DNA from 2 places in the Deinococcus multiflagellatus genome. Region 2 is predicted to be linked to the other one. Evidence: riboswitches for the same ligand, from Rfam matches in the RefSeq annotation. Region 2 holds a riboswitch; the other holds the start of a gene.

What was found. Region 2 has a riboswitch for thiamine pyrophosphate ahead of K7W41_RS07610 (thiamine ABC transporter substrate-binding protein). Riboswitches for the same ligand answer to the same signal wherever they lie in the genome.
Region 1: another riboswitch for thiamine pyrophosphate. It lies ahead of thiC (phosphomethylpyrimidine synthase ThiC); the one in region 2 lies ahead of K7W41_RS07610 (thiamine ABC transporter substrate-binding protein).

What each region holds. Positions count from the first base shown of each region.
Region 1 is NZ_JAIQXV010000010.1:59,268-67,083, reverse strand. Features, by position in the region: gene K7W41_RS12845 (thiazole synthase) at 1-534, opposite strand, end outside; gene thiS (sulfur carrier protein ThiS) at 537-731, opposite strand; gene thiE (thiamine phosphate synthase) at 728-1,561, opposite strand; gene thiC (phosphomethylpyrimidine synthase ThiC) at 1,554-3,389, opposite strand; TPP riboswitch at 3,580-3,691, opposite strand; gene K7W41_RS12825 (hypothetical protein) at 3,762-5,300, shown strand; gene K7W41_RS12820 (RidA family protein) at 5,343-5,726, shown strand; gene K7W41_RS12815 (hypothetical protein) at 5,716-6,510, shown strand; gene K7W41_RS12810 (aldo/keto reductase) at 6,588-7,550, shown strand; gene cax (calcium/proton exchanger) at 7,636-7,816, shown strand, end outside.
Region 2 is NZ_JAIQXV010000004.1:113,772-121,587, reverse strand. Features, by position in the region: gene K7W41_RS07620 (ABC transporter ATP-binding protein) at 1-340, opposite strand, end outside; gene K7W41_RS07615 (ABC transporter permease) at 354-1,895, opposite strand; gene K7W41_RS07610 (thiamine ABC transporter substrate-binding protein) at 2,249-3,277, opposite strand; TPP riboswitch at 3,326-3,427, opposite strand; gene K7W41_RS07605 (hypothetical protein) at 3,456-3,914, opposite strand; gene K7W41_RS07600 (NUDIX domain-containing protein) at 3,964-4,413, shown strand; gene K7W41_RS07595 (DNA internalization-related competence protein ComEC/Rec2) at 4,445-6,607, opposite strand; gene K7W41_RS07590 (ComEA family DNA-binding protein) at 6,673-7,065, opposite strand; gene rpmH (50S ribosomal protein L34) at 7,243-7,386, shown strand; gene rnpA (ribonuclease P protein component) at 7,463-7,816, shown strand, end outside.

The DNA of each region.
Region 1 (7,816 bases), on a different contig from region 2:
GCCGTCCAGCACGGTGGTCAGCAGGTCCGGGGTGCGCAGGCCGCGCCCGCTGCCAATAGGGCTGGCCAGGGGCATCACAGCGGCGCAGCCGGCCCGTTCCAGTGCGCGGGCCAGCACCGCATCGGGCTGCACATAGGGCAGGACGGTGAAGCCGTCGGCGGCCAGTTCTTCGGCGGCGGCCAGGGTGCCCACCGGGTCGGGCAGCAGGTAACGGGCATCCGGAATGACTTCCAGCTTGATCCAGGTCGTGCCGGTGGCGGCGCGGGCCAGCCGGGCCACCCGCACGGCCTCGGCGGCGGTGCGGCAGCCAGCGGTGTTGGGCAGCAGGTGCAGGCGGTCCCAGTCCAGCGCGTCCAGCAGGCCGTCGTGGCCGGGGGCCTTCAGGTCCACGCGGCGAATCGCCACGGTGATGATCTGCGCGCCGCTGGCGGCCAGGGCCTCGCGCATCAGGCCAAAGTCGCGGAATTTGCCGGTGCCGGCCAGCAAGCGCGAAGTGAAGGGACGCCCGCCCAGGTGAAACGGATCAGCCTGCACCCTCAGCCACCCCCCAGAATCCGCACGATTTCGATGACATCGCCGTCCTTCAGTGCACGGTCCGGCACGCGGGCGCCGGGATAGAAGTCGTCATTCACCGCCACCGCCACGCGCGCCGGGTCCACGTTCAGGTCGCGCAGCAGCGCCCACAGGGTCAGGCCGGGGGTGGAGGGGTGGGGCTCGCCGTTCACGATCATGTGCCCACCCCCGGGCGCAGCGCGGCGCACAGTTCAGCCGCCGCCTGCGCGGGGTCGCGGGCGTCCAGCACCGCGCGCACCACCGCCACGCGGCGGGCGCCCGCCGACAGCACCTCGTGCATGTTGCCCGCGTCCAGGCCGCCAATGGCGTACCAGGGCACGTGGGGGCGCAGCGCCGCCACCTGCCGGATGTAGGCCAGCCCGGCGGGCGCGCGGCCCGGCTTGGTGGGGGTGGCGTACACGGGGCCAGCGGCAATGTACGCGGGCTGTTCGGCCAGCGCGGCGATGGCCTGCGCGGGCGCGTGCGTGCTGAGGCCCACCAGCAGCCCCGGCGCCAGCCCGTGCGCCCAGGCGGGCGGCAGGTCGCCCTGGCCCAGGTGCACCCCATCGGCGCCGCAGGCCACCGCCACGTCCACACGGTCATTGATAAAGAACGGCACCCCGCGCGCCTGCGCCAGGTCCGCCACCCGGCCCCCCAGGGCGATGTAAGGCCGCGCCTCCCAGTCTTTGCAGCGCAGTTGCAGGGTGTCCACGCCGCCGTCCAGGGCCGCCGCAATTCGCGCCAGGAACTCGCCCTCTGGCTGGCCGGGGCGCGGCGTGGCCACCAGGTACAGGTGCCCCAGGGGGCAGGGCGAGAGGTCCAGGGGGCCAGAGGTCGGAGCAACAGGGTGGGCTTTGGGCGCCTGTTCGGTGCCGGTCGAGAAGTCCAGGGGTCGAGAGGTCGAGACCCCCCCGGCGCGCTGGGGGGCTACCTCTTGAAAAAGACCGGCCTGACCCTCATCCGGGCCCCCTCGACGGCTTGACGCCTCGACTTCTCGACCCTCACTCATGGCCTGCCCCCAGATAAATCTCGCCGCCCAGCGCGCGGAACTCCTGCGCTTTGGCCTCCAGCCCGGCCAGCACCTCGGGGGCGCGCAGGTCGTGGCTGAGCTTCATGGAGCAGAACTGCGGGCCGCACATGGAGCAGAAGTGCGCGGTCTTGGCGGCCTCGGCGGGCAGGGTCTCGTCGTGCAGGGCGCGGGCGTGCTGGGGGTCCAGGGACAGGTTGAACTGGTCGGCCCAGCGGAACTCAAAGCGGGCCTTGCTCAGGGCGTTGTCGCGGGCCTGGGCGCCGGGGTGCCCCTTGGCGAGGTCGGCGGCGTGGGCGGCAATCCGGTAGGCAATCACGCCGTCGCGCACGTCCTGGCGGTCTGGCAGGCCCAGGTGTTCCTTGGGGGTCACGTAACACAGCATCGCCGTGCCGTACCACGCGATCTGCGCGGCGCCAATGGCCGACGTGATGTGGTCGTAGCCGGGCGCGATATCCGTGGTGAGCGGCCCCAGGGTGTAGAAGGGCGCTTCCCCGCACACCTCCAGCTGGCGGGTCATGTTCTCGCGGATCAGCTGCATGGGCACGTGGCCGGGGCCTTCAATCATGGTCTGAACCCCGTGCTTCCAGGCCACGCGGGTCAGCTCGCCCAGCGTGTCCAGTTCGGCAAACTGCGCGGCGTCGTTGGCATCTTCAATAGACCCGGGGCGCAGACCGTCGCCCAGGCTGAAGGTGACGTCGTAGGCGGCCAGGATCTCGCACACTTCGGCAAAGTGCGTGTACAGAAAGTTCTCCTGATGGTGCGCGAGGCACCACTTGCCCAGGATGCTGCCCCCGCGCGAGACGATGCCGGTGCGGCGCCGCGCGGTCAGCGGCAGGTGGGCCAGGCGCACGCCCGCATGCACCGTCATGTAATCCACGCCCTGCTCGGCCTGTTCAATCAGGGTGTCGCGGTACACCGCCCAGGTCAGGTCCTCGGCCACGCCGCCCACCTTTTCCAGCGCCTGATAGATGGGCACAGTGCCCACCGGCACGGCGCTGCCGCGAATGATCCACTCGCGCGTGGGGTGAATGTGGCGGCCCGTGGACAGGTCCATCACGGTATCGGCCCCCCAGCGCGTGGCCCAGATCATCTTGCCCACCTCCTCCGGAATGGAACTGGTGACGATGCTGGTGCCCAGGTTGGCATTCACCTTCACGCGGAAGTGGCGGCCAATGACCGTGGGTTCCAGTTCCGGGTGGTTGATGTTGGCGGGAATCACCGCGCGGCCCCGCGCCACCTCGGCGCGCACGAACTCGGGGGTGATCTCGCGCGGGATGCTCGCGCCGAACGCCTGCCCGGGGTGCTGCGCGGTCAGGTCGAAGGCGTCTTCCTGGCGCAGCGACTCGCGCAGGGCCACAAATTCCATTTCCGGCGTGATCTCGCCCCGGCGCGCGGCCTGCAACTGGGTGATCTCGGCGCCGGGGCGGGCGCGGCGGGGCAGCGGCACCCGGGGAAAAGGCAGCGGGCCGCTGCGGTCCAGTTCAGGGGCCACGCGGTGAGGGTGCAGTTCAAGCCGGGCGTCACCGGCCAGCCAGGGGCGGGCGTGCCCCAGCCCGGCGCGCAGATCCACGGTTACGGCGGGGTCGGTGTAGGGGCCGCTGGTATCGGGGACCAGCAGCGGGGGGTTGGGCACGCGGCGGGTCAGCTCGCCTACACGCACCAGGGTGGGCGACTGGTGAATGCGCCGCGCAGGCACGCGCACGCCGGGGTGCCGGGTGCCGCGCAGGTATACCTTCTCGCTGCCGGGAAAGGGGGTGGTCAGGTCGGCGTCCAGGGTGGGCTGGGGCAGGTCAGGCAGGGTGGGCATGGGGCCTCCGAAAGGCAACAGAGCAGGGACGGCCGGGCGCGCGGGGCGCACAGCAAAGGCGGTGAGAACAGACACCGGAGATGAACCGCAGACCGCTTCAGCCGGCGGTATTTGTGGACTTTTTGTTTAGCGAATCAACACGACAACGCCCCCCTCACGCGCTTCGGAGGGGGGCAAAACCCACATGTGGCCTTGGCACCCGTCACGCTCCCTCCGCTGGCACAAACCAGATCAGGTTCCTAGGGTTAGGCTTGGCGCGCCCTCTCAGCCGCTCCACTTGAGCGGCACCCCTGGTGACTGCGGCGAGTGTACACCGCGCCCCGGAAAAATCAAGGCGGGCGCCTGGGCCGACGCAGGTGCTTTACTGAACCTGTGTTCACTGCGCCCCCACCCCGGAGCTGGCTTCTGCTCACCCTCGCCCTGCTGCCCCTGACGCTGCCCGCCGCCCGCGCCCAGGACGAGCCGCGCGCCCCGGTGAAAACCAGCACCCAGACCTGCGGCGCCTACACCCTGCGCCTGGCCGAAAACGGCTTCGACGACCCCGAAGACCGCGTGAGCCTCGTGCGGGGCGGCGCCACCTACGCTTCGGTCTCCGACACGGCCGTCAGCGTGGACTGGTGCCGCGACGTGACCGGCGACGGCGTGCCGGAGGTGCTGCTGGCCGGCTTTTCGGGCGGGGCGCACTGCTGCTTTACCCACACGCTGTATTCGCTGACCACGCCGCCGCGCAAGCTGCTGACCTACTTCAGCGCGCACAGCGACACGCTGACGCCCCGGCAACTGGACGGCAAGGGCCCGCTGGAACTGCTGGCCGCCGACTGGCGCTTTGCCTACGCCTACGGCCTGAGTTTTGCCGAGAGCATTCCGCTGCCGGTGGTGCTCTCGTACAGTGGCGGGCAGTATGTGGACAACAGCCGCGCTTTCCCCGGCGTGCTGCGCGGCCTGATGACCAAAACCGTGACCGACAAGACCGGCGGCGGCGAGGTGCTGGCCGATTACGCCACGTTGCTGGCCATTGGCAAACCCGGCGAGGCGCAGGCGTTCGTGCAGAAGCTGCCCGCCCGCTTCCGCACGTGGCTGGGCAACTATGGCCCGGATATCCGCCGCGCCATGAACGACTACGGCCTGAGCGACTGGCCGCTGCGCGCGGGCGTGCCCTTCAGCGCCCCGCGCCGGGGGCTGGGGGGCTCGTTCAGTGGCCCCGGCGTGCGCGAATACCTGGGGCTGGTGGGGGGCGGCGCCCAGGCCACGCTGCGGCTGTACCGCGCCCAGGGCGGCCAGATCGTGGCGGGCCCGCCGCTGATGACGGTCCCGGCGCGGCAGGTCGAGCCCGATTATCTGGACACCGCCTGGGTTCCCCTGGCGACCGTGCGCCGCGCGGGGGGCCGCGACGACGTGCTGGTGCGCGACGAACGCAGCGGCGGCATGCGCTACGTGGCCTACCGGGTTTCGCCCACGCGTCTGACCGAACTGACTGACGATCCCCTGGCGGTGACGGCCGGCCTGCTGGGCGACCTCAATACGCTGGCCAAGCATGTGGGGGCCAGCTATACCCAGACCACGCCGCCCCGCACCGCCGCCCAGAAAGCCGAGGTGCAGCGCCGTATTGACGTGGCAGCGGCCCGCGCCAAGCCCTGGCTGGCCACGCTGGACAGCCCAGAGTTGAAAAACCTGCCCCTGGAGCGGCTGGGCAACTTCACCTTCGACAGCCTGGACCTGACCGTGGACCGGGCGGATCAGGCGCAGGTGGCGCTCCCCGTGACGCTGAGCTTCGCCGATGACAAGACGAACAGCGAATACATTGACGGCGACCGTTACACCCTGACCGTGAACCTGCAGCGCGGCGCGCAGGGCTGGGCGGTGCAGTCCTGGACGCTGAGCCCGCGCAAGGGCGAACTGTACGAGGACTGAGCGCCACCCCACGCCCACCCCGGCCCCGATAAGCTGGCCTCCATGCGGCAGAACATCAGCAGTGGCAGTCCGTGGGAAACGCAGGTGGGGTATTCGCGGGCGGTGCGGGTGGGCAACATGGTGCAGGTGGCCGGCACCACCGCCACCGTGAACGGCGAGGTGGTGGGCATAGGCGACCCCGCCGAGCAGACCCGCGCGATTCTGGGCATTATTCGTCGGGCCCTGGAAGCGGCGGGCGCCCGGCTGGAAGACGTGACCCGCACCCGCATTTACGTTACAGATATCGCGCGCTGGGCCGAGGTGGGCGCGGCCCACGGCGAGGTGTTCGGCGACATTCGCCCCGCCACCACAATGGTGCAGGTGGCCGCCCTGATTGACCCCTTGCATCTGGTGGAAATCGAGGCCGAGGCGATCATTGCGACCTGAGGCGCGCCTGGCTGGCCTGCTGGCCCTGGACCGGCAGCTGCGCGCGGCCCTGGGGGCCGACCCACGTTTTTCGCACGTGGTCGCCTACGGCAGCGTGCCGCAGGGCCGCGCCGACGCCTGGAGCGACCTGGAGTACTGGGCCTTTCTCGCCCCTGGCGCAGCGGTGAGTGCCGAGGGCTGGCTGCGGGCACACTTACCTGTGCAGCACTTCGTGGTCAACGAGTTCGGCACGCCCACGGCCATCCTTCCGAGCCTGCGCCGCGTGGAACTGCATGTCGAGGCCGTCACCCGTCTGCCCGAGGTGGAAACCTGGACCCCGCAGCAGGTTCACCCCGCGCGCATGCTGGTCAGGGACACAGACGGGCAACTGGCCGGGCATCTGGCGGTGCTGGCCACGCGCCGCGCCGACCCGGCGGGTGAAGGGCCACTGCTTCTGGACCGCCTGCTGAACTGGCTGGCCTTTGGGCTGAATGTGCTGGCGCGCGGCGAGCGCGTGCGGGCCCACGAACTGCTGGGCTGGGTGCAGGGCGGCTTATTGCGGCTGGCCCGCCTGCACGAAGGCGCAACCGGACACTGGCCGAATGCCTCGCGCGCGGCCGAACAAGAGCTCAGCGCAGCCGCCCTGGGCCGCTACGCCAGCGTCACGGCAGACCTCGCCGGACTGGAACAGGCGTATACCCACGCCGTGGCCTGGACCCTGCAGCTGGCGGAGGACCTGGGTCTGCCCCTGTCGGTGGCGCTGGCCGCCGAGTTGCGGGCGTGGCCGGACCACATGGCGCCGTAGCCTGTGGGCATGACCCAACGCCCCTGTGTCCTCTGGCCCCGCCTGTTCCTCCACCGCACGGCCCTGACGAGGGGCGCTTGAGCCCCTGGCCCCCCGGCGCCCCCCGGCTGGGCCTGGGGCTGGCCGCGCTGGGCCGCCCCGGGTACATCAACCTGGGCCACGGCGCGGACCTGCCCGGCAAGGGGGTGGACGACCTGCGCGTCCAGACCTGGGCGGTGCTGGACGCGGCCTGGGCGGCGGGCGTGCGGTACTTCGACGCCGCGCGCAGCTATGGCCGGGCCGAGGTCTTTCTGGGTGAGTGGCTGCAAGAGCGGGGACACACGGGCGCGGTGATTGGCAGCAAATGGGGCTACACCTACGTGGCCGACTGGCGCACCGAAGCCGAGGTGCATGAGGTCAAGACCCACGACCTCGCCACCCTGGCGCGGCAGTGGCCCGAAACCCGGGCGGCGCTGGGCCGCGCGCCAGACCTGTACCTGATTCATTCGGCCACGCTGGATTCGGGGGTGCTGGACAGCGCCGGGGTGCTCTCGAAGTTGGCAGAACTGGCCGGGCAGGGCGTGCGCGTGGGCCTCAGCACCAGCGGGCCGGGGCAGGCCCAGACCCTGCGCCGCGCCCTGGCCGTGCAGGTGGACGGCGCCTGTCCGTTTGGCGCCGTGCAGGCCACCTGGAATCTGCTGGAGCCCTCGGCGGGCCCCGCCCTGGCCGAAGCCCACGCGGCGGGCTGGACCGTGGTGGTCAAGGAAGCGGTGGCCAATGGCCGCCTGAGTGCCCGTGGCCTGACCGGGCAGGGCGATGTGCCCCCGGCGCTGCAGGACGCCGCCCACGCCCTGGGCGTGACCCCGGACGCCGTGGCCATTGGCGCCGCACTGGCCCAGCCCTGGGCCGACGTGGTGCTCAGCGGGGCGGGCACGCCGGAGCAACTGGCGCAGAATCTGGCGGCGCAGCGGGTGACCGTGAACGCTGCGCCGCTGCTGGCCGCTTTGACGCAGGAGCCCGCCGCCTACTGGGCGGCCCGGTCGGCCCTGCCCTGGACCTGAAAGGCCACTTCACGCGGGCGCCCGGCCGGCCTTCATGTCCACTTGCCCCAGCCGGGCCAGCTGGGGACGCGCTTAGACTGCCCGCATGCCCATGAATCTTCTGCTGGGGTTCATTCCCCTCAGCCTGCTGCTGAAGTACGTGACGCACGCCCCGCCGCTGTGGGTGTTTGCCACCGCCGTGCTGGCCATCGTGCCGCTGGCCGACTGGCTGCGCAAGGCCACCGAACATGTGGCCGCGCACGCTGGCCCCACCATTGGCGGGCTGC
Region 2 (7,816 bases):
GGGCGGCGGCGCGGGGCGTGCCGCGCACCCGCAGGCTGTAAGCCACGTTGTCCAGCACGCTCAGGTGCGGAAACAGCGCGTAATCCTGAAACACCAGCCCCACCCCGCGCGTTTCCGGGGGCTGGTGGGTGACCTCGCGCCCGCCCACCGCCACGGTGCCCGCGTCGGGGCGCTCCAGCCCCGCCACCAGCCGCAGCACGGTGCTTTTGCCGCAGCCCGACGGCCCCAGCAGCGCCACGGTTTCGCCGCGCGCCACGGTCAGAGAGACGCCGCGCACAGCCTGAACGGGTCCGAAGGCTTTGTGCAGGCCATCCACAGCCAGCGCAGGTGCAACGCTCATCCCCCCTAGCATCTCATGTCACCTCGCCTTCGCCGCCGTCCAGCAGGGCAAAGGCCAGCGCCGAGAGGATCAGCAGCAGGGTCGCCAGCGCGCAGGCTTCGCCCAGGTTGCGCTCGCCGGCGCGGCCCAGGCGCTCATACAGGCCGGTGGAGAGGGTGGCCCATTCTGGGCGGGTGAGCACCAGGGTCGCGCCGAATTCGCCCAGCACCGTGGCGAGGGCCAGGGCGCCCCCGCCGCGCAGGGCGGGAAAGGCCAGCGGCCAGGTGACGGTGCGGAACGCCGCGCCTGCGCCGGCCCCCAGCGAGCGCGCGGCCTCGTGCAGGCGGGGCGGAATGGCGCGCAGGGCCGGCAGCACCGAGCGCACCACCAGCGGCCACGCCAGCAAGGTGTAGGCGGCGATCAGCAGCGGCAGGCCAGCGGCCAGCGCCGGGTAGGCCAGCAGGTAGCCGGCGGCGAGGCTGACCGGCGAGACCATCAGGGGCAGCAGCGACAGCAGGTCCAGCACCCGGGCGCGCGCCCGCCACGCCCCCAGCGCGTACAGGCCGCCCAGCAGCGTGGCCCCGACCAGGGCCAGCAGGCCAAAGCGCACGGTGTTCCACAGCAGCAGCGGCGTGCTCTCATCGGCCAGAATGCCGCGCCAGTAGGCCAGCGTGGGCCCGGCCGCGCCCCACAGGCCGCGCACCACCACGGCCACCAGGGGCGCAAAGCAGATCAGCACGGTCAGGGTGCCCAGGCCCAGCAGCGCCGCCCGCGCGCCGCCCCGGGCGCGGGGCCGGCCGCCCACGGGCACGCCGCTGCCGCCCCGGGTCAGGGCCACGTAAACCCCCGTGACCACCAGCGTCAGCGCCAGTTGCCCCACGATCAATGCGCTGGCTTCGGAGAGGCGCAGTTGCAGGGCCGTCAGGGTGTAGATTTCCACCTCCAGCGTGGCGTAGCGCTCGCCGCCCAGGGCCAGGGGCAGACCAAAGCTCAGGGCCGAATACAGGAACACCAGCGCCGTGCCCGCCAGCACCCCGGGCAGCGCCAGGGGCAGGGCCACGTCCCAGGCCGCGCGCCACGCCGGGGCCCCCAGCGAGCGCGCCGCGCCCAGCAGTCCCGGCGACACCCGGGCGAAGGCCGCGTGGCTCAGGCGCACCATCACGGGCAGGTTGAAAAACAGGTTGCCCAGCAGCACCAGGGCCGGGGTGTCGCTCAGGTCCAGTCCCGTCCAGCGCGTCACGGCGCCCTGGGGGCCCAGCAGGGCAGTGAGGCCCAGCACCGCCACCAGCGTGGGGGTCACGAAGGGCAGCAGCAGCAGGCGCAGCAGCAGGGCCTTGCCGCGCACCTCGTAGCGGGACAGGAGGTAGGCCAGGGGCACGCCCAGCAGCAGGGCCAGGGCAGCGGTCAGGGCGGCCTGGGTGAGGGTCCAGGCCAGGCGGGACTGGAAATAGGGGTCCTGCCAGACGGCCAGGGTCACGCCGCCTTCGAGGAGGGTGCGGGTGAGGGGGAGGGCCAGGAAGAGGGTGAGGAAGAGGAGGCCGGGGAGGGTGAGGAGCCAGGGGAGGAGGTGGGTCATGGGATGGTGGTTGCGGTTTTGTTTCGTAGACCCCACCCCCCAGCCCCCTCCCCCAGACTCGCAGAGCTGCGCAGCAGAGGGGCAGGGGGAGCGGCGCTGCGCTGGGCAAGAGTTTCTACTGACGTTGGCTGGGCTTCCCTCTGCGGTGACGTGTCTGGCTTCGACGCCATCCTCCGATGGCGCGTAATGGCCCGCGCCCTTCGGGCACGACGGCCTCGTCTGGACCTGGGCAGTGGAGGGGCAGGCTGCCTTGGTGCGGTCCAGAAGGTTCTACTTTGAAAAGCTGAAGGTCAGCGTGGGGTGGCCTGTTTGTTTTTCCCGCGCCCCGCTGCCCGCCACCTGCCTCCCCCTCCTCACCTCGCGCGCAGCACCTGTGTCACCCAGGCGTCCACGAGGCGCTGGGGGTTGGCGCTGACGGCAGGCTTGATGGTGGGCAGGGGTGGCTGCTGGGCAAACTTGAACACCGGATTCAGGGGCGTGGCCTTGGCGGCCGGGTAAATCCACATGCGGGTGGGAATATCGGCCTGTACGGGGGCGCTCAGCATGAAGTCCACGAACTTGCGGGCCAGGGCGGGCTGTTTGGTGCCTTTCAGGATGCCCACGCCTTCCAGCTGGGTGTACACGCTGCCCGGCAGGAACAGGTTGCCCGTGGGGCTCTGGGCGGGCAGGTTCTGGGGATTGAAGCCGTCGGCGTAAAAGACCTCGGCGGCGGGGCTGCTGGCATAGGACAGCACGATGGGGTATTTGCCGCCGTTTTTCGTGAAGTCCTTGTAATAGGCGTCGCTCCAGCCGCGCGTGACCTTCATGCCGCCGGCCCGCGCCGCGCGCCACCATGCCCACGCGCCAGCCTCGCCGTAGTGGTTCACGGTGGCGAGCAAAAAGGCCAGACCGGGGCTGCTGGTCGCGGGGCTCTGCACCACGGTCAGCTTGGCGTAGGTGGGCGTCTTCAGATCATCCAGACTTTTGGGCAGCGGTAGGCCCGCCTTTTCAAACCACGCGCGGTCGTAGTTCAGGGCCACAAAGCCGTAATCCACGGTGTTCAGCAGGCCGGCGTCGTCCAGGCGGTATTCGGCGGGCACGCGGCCCTGGGCCGGGGACTTGTAGGGGTCCAGAATGCCGGCCTGCCGCGCGCGGGGCAGCAGGCTGTTGTCCAGGCCGTACACCACGTCGGCAATCGGCGCGCGCCGGGTCAGGATCAGGCGGTTCAGGAGTTCGCCGGCGTCGCCGCCCTTCACGAAGCGCACCTTGACCTTGTTGGCGCTCTCGAAGGCGGCAATGAGCTTTTTGTCCACGTCAAAGGAGTCGTGGGTGATCACGGTCAGGGTGGTCTGGGCCTGGGCGGCCCCAGCCAGCAGCAGGCCCAGCAGCAGTGGTGTGCGCATAAAAAAGTCCCCTCGCGTCACGAGGGGAAGCGGGGGCCGCCGCCACAGAAGCGGGGCCGGTCACGCTCCCTCCGCCGGAATGACCCGGATCAGGTTCCTGGGGTAAGTCTCAGCCGCCCAGCTTCTGGGTCGGCACCCCCGGTGACGCACCCGCGAAGATAGCGCATGGGTGGTGGGCTCAGGCTTCGCCGTCCTCGGGGGGCGTGCGGGGATACCGGGAGACGGTCAGGCCCAGCCCCAGCTGCCCCGCCAGCCGGATCAGGATGGGCGGAAAACGGTCACCCTGATGCACAATTTCGTGGCCCCATTCATTCAGGGTGCCCACACGGTCCTCAATGCCAAAGTCCAGTTCCGCATAGGTGTGGTCCCACTCCGGGTCTGTGACGGTCAGCAGCTCATTCAGAGTGAGCAGGCTGGCGTGGTGCGTCTGCAGAAAGGCGATCACGTCTTCAATCTGTTGTTCGGGCTGGCAGAAGTCGGCCGGGCTGGCAGCGAGCAGAAAACCAGAATCACGCGCGATGCGATCAGGAAACCGCTGGGGTTCCCCCTCGCGCCAGACGTGATGTGGCGTAAGGTTTGTGCCGGCCAGAAACGCGGTCACATCAAAGTCCCCCCAGACGCGCAGAATGCAGCTCATGGCCCCAGGGTAGAGGGGAAAATCCTGCCAGACATGCCAACCTGAGCGCATGACGTTTCATCTGGTGTCCTGGCTGGTGCTGCAAGACGGACAGGGGCGCGTGCTGCTGGGGCGCCGCGCGGGGTCGTCCTATGCGAGTGGGCTGTGGGGCCTGCCCGGCGGGCGTGTGGAAACCGGCGAGAGCCTGGCCCAGGCCGCTGTGCGCGAAACCTGGGAAGAGGTGGGCCTGGGCGTGGACCCCGCCGCCCTGACCTGCCTGGGCGCCTGCCGCTACGACCTGGAGGGCACAGCGGGCCTGGACGTGTTCTTCCTGACCCGCGCGTGGCAGGGCGAGCCCCAGCCGCTGGAAAAAACCTCGGCGGTGGGCTGGTTTGCCCTGGAGGCCCTGCCGCCGGATGTGCTGCCCTGGCTGCCCGGCATTCTGGACGCGCATCTGCTGGGCGGCCAGCACCTGACTGAGCTGATTGACGGCTGGGACGGCCTGCGCACCCTCCTGTAGTCTTTTCCTACGACCCACAGCCCACTGCCTCCTACGGCACTGGCCAGCGGATGGTGCCCACCTGATCGGTGCGCCAGACCCTGGACCCCACCTGGGCCAGCCGCGCCAGCACGTCGGGGTGGGGGTGGCCGTAGGTGTTGCGGCCCACGCTGATCACCGTGTCGGCGGGGGTGGCCTGCGCCAGCAGCGCCTCGCCGCTGGAATGGCGGCTGCCGTGGTGCGCGGCTTTCAGCAGGTCCAGGTTGCCGGGCCCGGCCTGCGCCTCGCCCGGCTGGGCCAGATCGCCCAGAAACGCCGCGCGCCAGCCGCGCGACTCCAGCGTCAGGGCCACACTGTTCTCGTTGTCCTCCTCCTGCCAGTGGTTACCGGGGGGCCACAGCACCGTCAGGGTGGCACCGGAAGCCTGCACGCGGTCGCCGCGCCGCACCTCGCGCACGGGCACGCCCTGGGCCTGGGCTTCGGCCAGCACGGCGTCCAGCACCGGGTCGCCCCGCTTGCGGTGGCCCACCCACAGTTCCCCCACCGGCAGGGCGCGCAGCACGGCGGGCACGCCTTCGATGTGGTCGGTGTCGGCGTGGGTGGCCACCAGCACGTCCAGTTTCCGCACGCCCAGGGCGCGCAGGGCCGGCACCACGGTGCGCCCGCCCACGTCGTAGTTGCTGCCCACCGAACCGCCGGCGTCAATCAGCATCGTCAGGCCCGGCAGGCGAATCAGGGTGCTGTCGCCCTGGCCCACATCCAGAAACACCACTTCTCGCGCTGGGCGCAGCCAGCCGGGCAGGGCGGTCAGCAGCAGGCCAGCCAGCAGGGTGCCCAGGGCCGCGCGGGCCCGCACCCGGCCCAGCAGCCACAGCCACCCCGCGCCCAGCGCCGTGGCGTAGGCCACCACCCCCGCCGCCCCGATGGCCCCCCAGGTCAGCACGGGCGCGCGGCCAAAGGCTTCGGCCACCGCCAGCAGCGCCGAAGCCAGCAGGCCACAGGCCACATTCAGCGGCGCCGCCAGCGGGCCCAGCAGCCCGGCCACAAACCCCAGCGGCACCAGCGCGGCCATGATGACCCCGGCCACCAGATTGGCCGGCAGGCCCACCAGCGGCAGCTGCCCGAAGCTGCCCGCCACCACCGGCAGGGTGCCCAGTTCGGCCAGCACAGTGGCGCTGATCGCCAGCCGCAGCGCGTGGGGCCAGCGCGCCGGGAGCCGCTCGGCCACGCGCGGGGTCTGCGTGAGGGCCAGCACGGCCAGGAACGACAGCTGAAACCCCACGTCCAGCAGCCACAGCGGAAACAGCAGCAGGCAGGCCAGCGCCGCCAGGGCGATGAGGCCCAGGGGATCGGGCCGGCCGCGCCCCAGGGCCAGCGCCAGCAGCACCGCCGCGCCCATGATGACCGCCCGCGTGATGCTGGGCGAGGGCTGCACCAGCAGCAGCAGGTAGGGCAGCAGCAGCGCGGCTGGCAGGCCGTAACGCCACGCGGGCGCCGCGCCGGCCCGGATCAGCAGCCACACCAGCACCCCGGTGATCAGCGCCACGTTCTGCCCGGACAGCGCCATCAGGTGCGCCAGGCCCGCGCGGGCAAAGGCGTCGCGCACCGCGTACCCCGGCGCAAAGTCCTCCTGGCTGATGTCCGAGCGGTCGCCCAGTTCCACCGCCTGCATCAGCGCCGCCTGCCGCTCGCTCAGGCCCGCACTCAGCCCCTGCCGGAACCAGCCGCGCAGCCCGCCCTCGGGCTGGTGGGTCTTCACCCGGGCCCCCACCAGCACGGCGCCAGGGGTGGGCACGAACAGGCCGCCCTGAGACCGCAGCCACCCGGCCTGATCGAAGCCGCCGGGGGTGCGGCGGCCCTGCGGGGCCACCAGTCGGCCGGCCACCTCCAGCTGCCCAGGGCCCTGCGTGGGTTTGGGGCTCACGGCCAGCCGGGCACGCGGGTCGTGCAGGGTTAGAAACTGGCCGTCCCATTCGCCCTTCAGGGTCACCTGGGCGCCCAGCCACGGGGTAAGCGGCTCGGGGCGCGAGAGCACCGTGTGGGCCGACAGCCACCCAGCGCCGCCTCCCAGCAGGGCCACGACGAGCAGCGGCAGCCGGGCATCCAGCAGGGCCAGGGCCGCGCCCGCCAGGGGCACCGCTGCGCCCCAGGGCAGGCCCAGCGCCAGCAGAATGCCGCCAATCACGCCCAGCACAGCGGGCACTGACCACGGCAAGCGGCCTGCCCCTGCGGTGGCCCGTGCGCTGGCCGGCTGGTGGACTGCTGGGAGTGCGGCGCTGCTCAGAAGGTCACCAGCCCTTGGAGGGTCTTCAGCGCCGAGGGACCAATCCCCTTCACCCGGTCCAGATCCGCCAGCGTGCGGTAGGGCCGTCCGGCCACGATGCGCGCGGCCAGGGCGGGGCCTACCTTCGGCAGGGCTTCGAGCTGCTCGGTGGTGGCGGTGTTCAGGTTCAGGCGCCCCGAAATCAGGGGCTGCACGCTGGCGGTGGCTGGGTAGGTGGCCGGGGAGGTGGGGGCCTCACGGCTGGGCGCGGTGGCTGCTGGGGCGGGCAGCGCCACGCGCGTGACCTGCGGGGCCTGCGCGCGGGGCCAGATCACCGGACCCAGGCTCAGGGCCGCCGTCAGCAGCACGCCGCCGGCCAGCAGCGCGTTCCAGGGTGGGGAACTCGGCATGTCCCCCAGGCTAGAGGCTGCCCGGTGCGGGCGCTGCCGCACATGCGCGCCCCTTTTCGGCCCTTGCCAGAGCGTGCTACACTTCCAGAGTTTGCCTCCCCAGGGAGGCGCTTCTCGCGTGACGCGGGGCCGGCAAGAGCAGTGTGGCCCACTCCGCGAGCAGAAGGAGAAAGCACCATGAAGCGTACCTACCAGCCCAACGTCCGCAAGCGGGCCAAGACCCACGGCTTCCGCGCCCGCATGAAAACCAAGGCCGGCCGCAACATCCTGGCGCGCCGCCGCGCCAAGGGCCGCCACCAGCTCACCGTCTCTGACGAGTAAGCCCCCTTCACCGGGAGCGCCCGCCATTTCCCAGTCCACCCCCCCCAGCGCCACGCAGGCACGGCCCCGCCGTCCGGTGGCGCTGGATTCGCTTCGGGGTGACCGGGAATTTCGCAAGGTGCGCGCCCACGGCGCCGTGGTGCGCGACCCGCTGTTTACCCTGCGCGTGGCCGAGTACCGCCCCCGCCACGGGGAAGCGTGGCAGCCGCGCGCCATCGTGGGCATCGTGGTGTCCAAAAAGACCCTGAAGCGCGCCGTGGACCGCAACCGCGCCCGGCGCCGCGTGCGCGAGGCGCTGCGCACCCTGCCCGGCGGCCTGCCCGCCTGCCGCGCCATTCTGATGCCGAACCCGGCGGTGCTGCGCGCGCCGTTTGAGCAGTTGCAGGCCGCGCTGCACCGGGCGCTGAGCAAAGCGCCGGGGCGGCGGGCG